Regions from separate parts of the Salinivibrio proteolyticus genome, predicted to be linked through region 2. Evidence: riboswitches for the same ligand, from Rfam matches in the RefSeq annotation. Region 2 holds a riboswitch; each other region holds the start of a gene.

Region 1 (2,198 bases), on a different replicon from region 2:
CATAAGACAACACTTTAACCACTAAAACGCTGCTCAAGCAGCGTTTTTTTATGGCCATGAAAGCAAACATGGCGCAAGCTGGTCTAGGATATAAACAAGATACGCTCGCGATTGAGGAAGCGGTATGCGAACACGGATCACGCTCATTTTTTGGTTACTCGTTGCTTTTCCAGCTTTGGCCGCCCCGAAAGCCGATTATTGGGCAATGTGGGATACGCTCAACCCCGCCAGCCAAGCCACATTTACTCATCACAGCTGGCAAGTATTACTCGATAAGTATTTACAGCCTCAAGGACAGCATACCTTATTTAACTACGCGGCCGTCACCGAGGCCGATAGAGCGACTCTCGATCATTACATTGGCATGCTCACCGCGCGCGACCCGCGCACCCTGACCAAAGACGAACAATACGCGTATTGGGTTAACCTCTACAACTCAGTCACCGTAAAGCTAATTTTGGACGCGTATCCAGTCCGTTCAATCACCAAACTCGGTGGCCTGTTTAGCTTTGGACCTTGGGATGATGAGGTGGTCACGGTGGCAGGTGAACCCCTTACCTTGAATGATATTGAGCACCGCATTCTGCGCCCGCTATGGCAAGATCCGCGTACCCACTATGCGGTCAATTGTGCCAGCCTTGGCTGTCCGAACCTGCAGCCACAAGCCTTTCAAGCCGACACCTTGGAGGCACAATTAGAACAAGCCGCCTACACCTTTATCAACAGTGACAAAGGCGTAAGTCAGCAAGGCGAACAGTGGCAGCTTTCTTCTATCTATGAGTGGTTTAAGGCCGATTTTGGCGGCAGTGAACAAGGGGTGATCGCCCATATCAATCAATACCGCAATATCAAGCTTCCCGAGGATGCACGCTTAGACTATGACTACGACTGGGCGCTTAACCGAACCGCTGACTAAAAGGCTTGGTTAACCCTAAGCCAATCAGTACAATGGCGTGGTACTCATTGGGGAGCCTCTTGGCTGAGATTGCGCGCCGCGCTAAACCCATCGAACCTGATCCAGCTAACACTGGCGTAGGGATTGAGACTTGATGATGTCATCAACCAGCCTCAACACCCACGCCCAACTTAGGAGCGTGCTGTGAAAGTCATTACGTCTGTTTTAACCGTACTTTCTTTGTCTCTGTTATCGCTTGGCGCCCGCGCCGCTGACCCGCTGACTGTCTATACCTACGACTCATTTATCGCCGATTGGGGCGCAGGGCCGAAAATCAAAACCGCCTTCGAAAAACGCTGTAATTGTGAGGTCGAGTTTGTGTCCCTTGAAGACGGCGCAGCCTTGCTCAACCGCATGCGGATTGAAGGCAGTACCACCAGCGCCGATATCGTGCTGGGTATGGACACCAATTTAATGAAAGAAGCGGAGCGGAGCGGCATTGTCGCCGAGCACGCAGTGAATACGGAGCGCCTACAGGTACCCGGCGGTTGGGATAATCCCTACTTTATCCCCTATGATTACGGCTACTTTGCCTTCGTGTACGACACCACGCGCCTGCTCGATCCGCCCAAGAGCTTGAAAGCCTTGATTGAAGATCGTGATGACATCAGTGTGATTTACCAAGATCCCCGTGTCTCCACCGTTGGCCAAGGCTTAATGCTGTGGATCCAGAAAGTATACGGCGATCAAAGCCAGCAAGCATGGCGTGATCTCGCGGAGAACACCATTACCGTGACCAAAGGCTGGACCGAAGCGTACAATATGTTCCTGAACAAGGAAGCAGACATGGTGCTCTCTTACACCACATCACCGGCTTACCATTTGGTTGCCGATGATGATGACCGCTTTGCCGCCGCGACGTTTGAAGAAGGCCATTATATGCAGATTGAAGTGGCCGCGAAATCAGCCTACACCGACCAGCCAGAACTGGCGGATGCGTTTTTGCAGTTTATGATTAGCGATGAAGCGCAGTCGATCATTCCCCTTACGCAATGGATGTATCCTGTTACTGATATCACGTTACCAGATGCCTTCTATACCTTGAATAAACCCGAGAAGAGCCTGATTTATCAACCCGATGAAGTGATGGGCAACCGTCAACAATGGGTGCGTGACTGGCAAACAGCGTTGGTTGAATAGTCGTCATGCTCAATCCTTCACGCACCTGGCCGGGCAGTCTCGCGGCCAGTCTCGTCGTGCTTTTAATTGGCAGCGCCCTATGGGCGCTGTTCTCTCACAGCCA
Region 2 (2,198 bases):
CACAGCGCGCGCTCGTCTCAGGGCAATTCCGCGACAGCATGCTCTGCTGGCAACAGACACAAATTATCAGGGTAAGCGTAAAAGTGATGCACCGGTCCAGCCCCTCTTCCGATCGTTAGCTGATGACTATGCGCTAAGGCCTCCGTCAAATACTGCTTAGCCGCTCGCCCGGCCTCGATAGGCGTCATCCCTTGAGCATAAAACGAGGCGATCGCAGCAGACAGTGAACAACCGGTGCCATGAGTGTTGGTGGTTTCAACGCGGCGTGCGCGCAAAGTTTGACAGGTGTCTCGGCTAATCCACATATCGACACTCTCGGGCGTCTGGTGTAGATGGCCCCCTTTGAGCATCACGTAAGGACAGCCTAGATGGCGAAGTGCCGGCACCAGCTCATGCATTTGCTCGATAGAGGTAGGAACAGGCTGGCCAGTTAAACAGGCGGCCTCTGGCAAGTTGGGAGTGAGCACGGTTGCGCGTGGGATAAGATCGTCAATCAACGCCGTCATGGCCTGCTCGTCGAGCAAAGGATCGCCGCTGGTCGCGACCATTACGGGATCTAAAATCACCGGCAAGTGTGGCGACCGTGCCAGCACGGCAGCGACTTCACGAATAATCGCTTGATTGGCCAGCATGCCGATTTTCACCGCACGCACCGGCATGTCGTATAACACCGCATCTAATTGGGCGCGCACAAAATCGGGTTCAACCGCCGAGACGGCCTCGACACCGCAAGTATTTTGCGCGGTCAGCGCGGTGATCACCGAGCAAGCATAGCCGCCGGTCGCTGAAATCGCTTTAATGTCGGCTTGAATGCCCGCACCACCACCGCTGTCTGAGCCGGCAATGGTAAGAATAACAGGTGGAGATAGGTTCATATTGGCCCCTTAATCATCAGGGGCGGAAGGAGACAAAATGAGGCAGTATGCGTCACTTTGTGCGCTGATCGTGTCAGTTCCCTCCGCCAGTGCTAACTGGATCAGGTTCTACGGGTCCTGCTTTCGCAGTCTCAGCAATTACTTGCTCCCCGACTAACTGTGTTTAGGATATGCATCCTACGGATAAAGCGCAAGCCTTACGCATACCGTGCCGTCACGCATTTCTCGTTGATTTCCACCCAGTATTGACCTCAACCCAGCACTCTGCTCCCTATTTTGCTGCTGAGGTTAAAGGGACCTTATCGCTACCGCGTTTTCACCAGCATTTTGACCCCACGTCAGGCTTGGTGACCGACACCGAGTTTAATCAGCGCCTCGATACCATTATCAGCCATCTCTAACGCATGACTCATCTCTAATCCGATGATGACCACGGCTATCCAGACACGGGCGCACTGATAGCCGTCGCTGGGCACTCACATCCGGTTTGCAGAAGCTGTTCAAACTGTTCGGTTCCCAGCGGTTTGGCATACAAGAAGCCTTGCGCTTGATCGCAGCCAATACGCTGCAAAATCTGTTGCTGGCCAACTTCTTCCACGCCTTCAGCCACCACACCGTGGCCAAACCCATGCGCTAGGTCGATCACGCTACCAACAAGATGTTTGTCACCGGCGTTGGATGCAAGATCTTGAATAAAGCTACGATCAAGCTTCACCCAATCCACAGGAAGCTGTTTCAAATAGCTCAATGAACTGTAGCCTGTGCCAAAATCATCAAGCGCAATGTGCATCCCCGCATCACGGAGCTGTTGTAACTCTTTGAGCGCCACCGACATATGTCGAATTAACGCCGATTCAGTAACCTCAAGCTGAATGATTTGCGTGGGTACTTCCAGCGCTTGGCAGCGGGCAAGAATGCTATCGGCAAAACCGTGGCGAAGTTGCTGGGAAGAGACATTGATGGCTAAGTGAAACGCCTCAGGCAAGGTGTATTGCTCTCGCCAACGGACCAGCGCGCGCAACGCCATAGAAAAAACTGCATCGCCGAGTTGGATCATATCAGCACTTCGCTCGGCAATAGGAATAAACTCGGCCGGGCTGATCGCTCCCAGTTGCGGATGACGCCAACGCAATAACGCCTCAGCACCTACCATACTGCCGGTATTGAGATCCCATTTGGGCTGAAAAACCAAAGACAACCCTCCTTGTTCAAGGGCCGGGCTAAGTCCATTGCGGATCATATGCTCACGTTGCGATTGCGCATCCAACTCTTGGCGATAATGACCCACTTCAGTGTCATCGGTCGGGATAGCTAGAATCGCTT
Region 3 (2,198 bases), on a different replicon from region 2:
GATCGCTACAATAGGCACCTATCTACAGGGGTATAGCTCCAATTGGCAGAGCAGCGGATTCCAAATCCGCGTGTTGGGGGTTCGAATCCCTCTACCCCTGCCAAATACCAAAGCATCGACATCGTCGGTGCTTTTTTTGTATGTGAATCATCAAGCTTCTCGTAACCCGATTAAGGGCAGGTGTGAACATACAAACGACAAAAAAGCGTGTTGGGGGCTGGGTCGCCAGCCCGGTCGAATCCCTCTACCCCTGCCAAACATCAAAGCATCGACATCGTCGGTGCTTTTTTGTATGTGAATCATCAAGCTTCTCGTAACCCGATTAAGGGTAGGTGTGAACATACAAACGACAAAAAAGCGTGTTGGGGGCTGGGTCGCCAGCCCGGTCGAATCCCTCTACCCCTGCCAAATACCAAAGCATCGACATCGTCGGTGCTTTTTTTGTATGTGAATCATCAAGCTCCTAGCACTCCTGACCCTCTTCCCTTTTTCTTCCTCCTGTTTCTTGTTCACATGTCGCGGTATGATGACTTTTTACCAATCGAAAGGAGCACCCAGTGGTAAGCATATTGTGGGTAGGACTTGGTGGCGCATTAGGGGCGTCTTCGCGTTTTCTAGTTTCAGAGTGGAGCGTCGCGGTGTTTGGTCGAGGATTTCCTTACGGCACCCTCATGGTTAATGTGCTGGGCTCATTAGCGATGGGTGTCTTTTTAGCGGCGATGAGCCAAGAGCTGATTGCCCCAGTGCCTTGGCGTCAACTGATTGCGATTGGCTTTTTGGGCGCGTTCACCACCTTCTCGACCTTTTCAGTGGATACCTTGCTTCTTTTTCAACATGGTGAGACGGTGAAAGCCTTGTTAAACGTGGGTCTCAACCTTGCGTTATGCTTAGGAGCGGCCGCGATGGGGGCTTGGTTGCTAGGACGCATTACTGGGTAGGTAAAAACATGCCATTACGTCGCTTGTTGTTGCGGCGGTGATTTCTTATACTGGCGTTGAACTTGTCGGAGTGCCAATTGGCTGAGACCACGTTAAGTGGGATCCGTTGAACCTGATCTGGTTAGGACCAGCGAAGGGAACAAGAGATGCATCAGATAACAGACCGTACGCGTCTGCCAGTTTGCTCACATCTCAATTCAGCGTTTTCCGGCAAGCATTAATTCCCATAATGAACACCGGAGTAATGCTATGTCGACCCGTAAACAGGCCCGCCTTGAGGCCAAATCTTTTATCGATTCCCTCTCTGCGCAAACCTACCCTAACTCGGAAAAAGTCTATGTCGAGGGATCGCGACCCGATATTCGCGTAGGCATGCGCGAAATCCACCTTTCTCCTACTTTTGTAGGCGGGAGTAAAGATAATCCGCAGTACGAGGCCAATGAATCCATTCGGGTTTATGACACATCAGGGCCTTATACCGACCCACAGAGTGCTATCGATATTTACCAAGGTTTAGCCCCGGTGCGCAAAGCCTGGATTGATGAACGTGCCGATACAGAGTTCCTTGATGCAGTGAGCTCAGACTATGCGCAGACTCGCCTTAGTGATGAAGCCTTGGATGATCTTCGCTTTAGTGCCTTACCGTCTATCCGTCGGGCAAAACCTAATCAGTGTGTGACCCAACTTCACTACGCACGCCAAGGCATTATCACCCCAGAGATGGAATTTATTGCTATTCGGGAAAATATGGGTCGCCAACAGTATCGTGAAGAGCAACTAAACCGCCAGCATCCTGGGGAAAGCTTTGGTGCTCACTTGCCATCAAACATCACTCCCGAATTTGTGCGCCAAGAGGTCGCTGAAGGGCGTGCGATTATTCCTGCCAACATTAACCACCCAGAAGCGGAGCCGATGATCATTGGGCGTAACTTTCTGGTGAAAGTGAATGCCAATATTGGTAACTCGGCGGTGAGCTCCTCCATTGAAGAAGAAACCGAAAAGTTGGTGTGGGCGACCCGTTGGGGCGCGGATACGGTGATGGATTTATCGACCGGACGCAATATCCACGAAACTCGCGAGTGGATTTTACGTAATAGCCCAGTTCCGATTGGCACTGTGCCCATGTATCAGGCGCTTGAGAAAGTGAATGGCATTGCCGAAGACCTGACTTGGGAAGTGATGCGCGATACCTTGATAGAGCAAGCCGAGCAAGGGGTCGATTATTTTACCATTCACGCTGGAGTGCGTTTGCACTATGTG

Evidence for each region. A riboswitch is a leader RNA that binds a small molecule or an ion and turns the genes downstream of it on or off. The one in region 2 is predicted to bind thiamine pyrophosphate.
Region 1: another riboswitch for thiamine pyrophosphate. It lies ahead of thiB (thiamine ABC transporter substrate binding subunit); the one in region 2 lies ahead of thiD (bifunctional hydroxymethylpyrimidine kinase/phosphomethylpyrimidine kinase).
Region 3: another riboswitch for thiamine pyrophosphate. It lies ahead of thiC (phosphomethylpyrimidine synthase ThiC); the one in region 2 lies ahead of thiD (bifunctional hydroxymethylpyrimidine kinase/phosphomethylpyrimidine kinase).

What each region holds. Positions count from the first base shown of each region.
Region 1 covers NZ_CP114584.1:2,632,825-2,635,022, forward strand. The annotation lists gene leuD (3-isopropylmalate dehydratase small subunit) at 1-5, shown strand, start outside; gene N7E60_RS12320 (DUF547 domain-containing protein) at 125-916, shown strand; TPP riboswitch at 955-1,056, shown strand; gene thiB (thiamine ABC transporter substrate binding subunit) at 1,109-2,095, shown strand; gene thiP (thiamine/thiamine pyrophosphate ABC transporter permease) at 2,101-2,198, shown strand, end outside.
Region 2 covers NZ_CP114585.1:76,172-78,369, forward strand. The annotation lists gene thiD (bifunctional hydroxymethylpyrimidine kinase/phosphomethylpyrimidine kinase) at 18-875, opposite strand; TPP riboswitch at 937-1,037, opposite strand; gene N7E60_RS14400 (hypothetical protein) at 1,046-1,276, shown strand; gene N7E60_RS14405 (putative bifunctional diguanylate cyclase/phosphodiesterase) at 1,312-2,198, opposite strand, start outside.
Region 3 covers NZ_CP114584.1:28,054-30,251, forward strand. The annotation lists tRNA gene N7E60_RS00135 (tRNA-Trp) at 27-103, shown strand; gene crcB (fluoride efflux transporter CrcB) at 558-938, shown strand; TPP riboswitch at 995-1,094, shown strand; gene thiC (phosphomethylpyrimidine synthase ThiC) at 1,188-2,198, shown strand, end outside.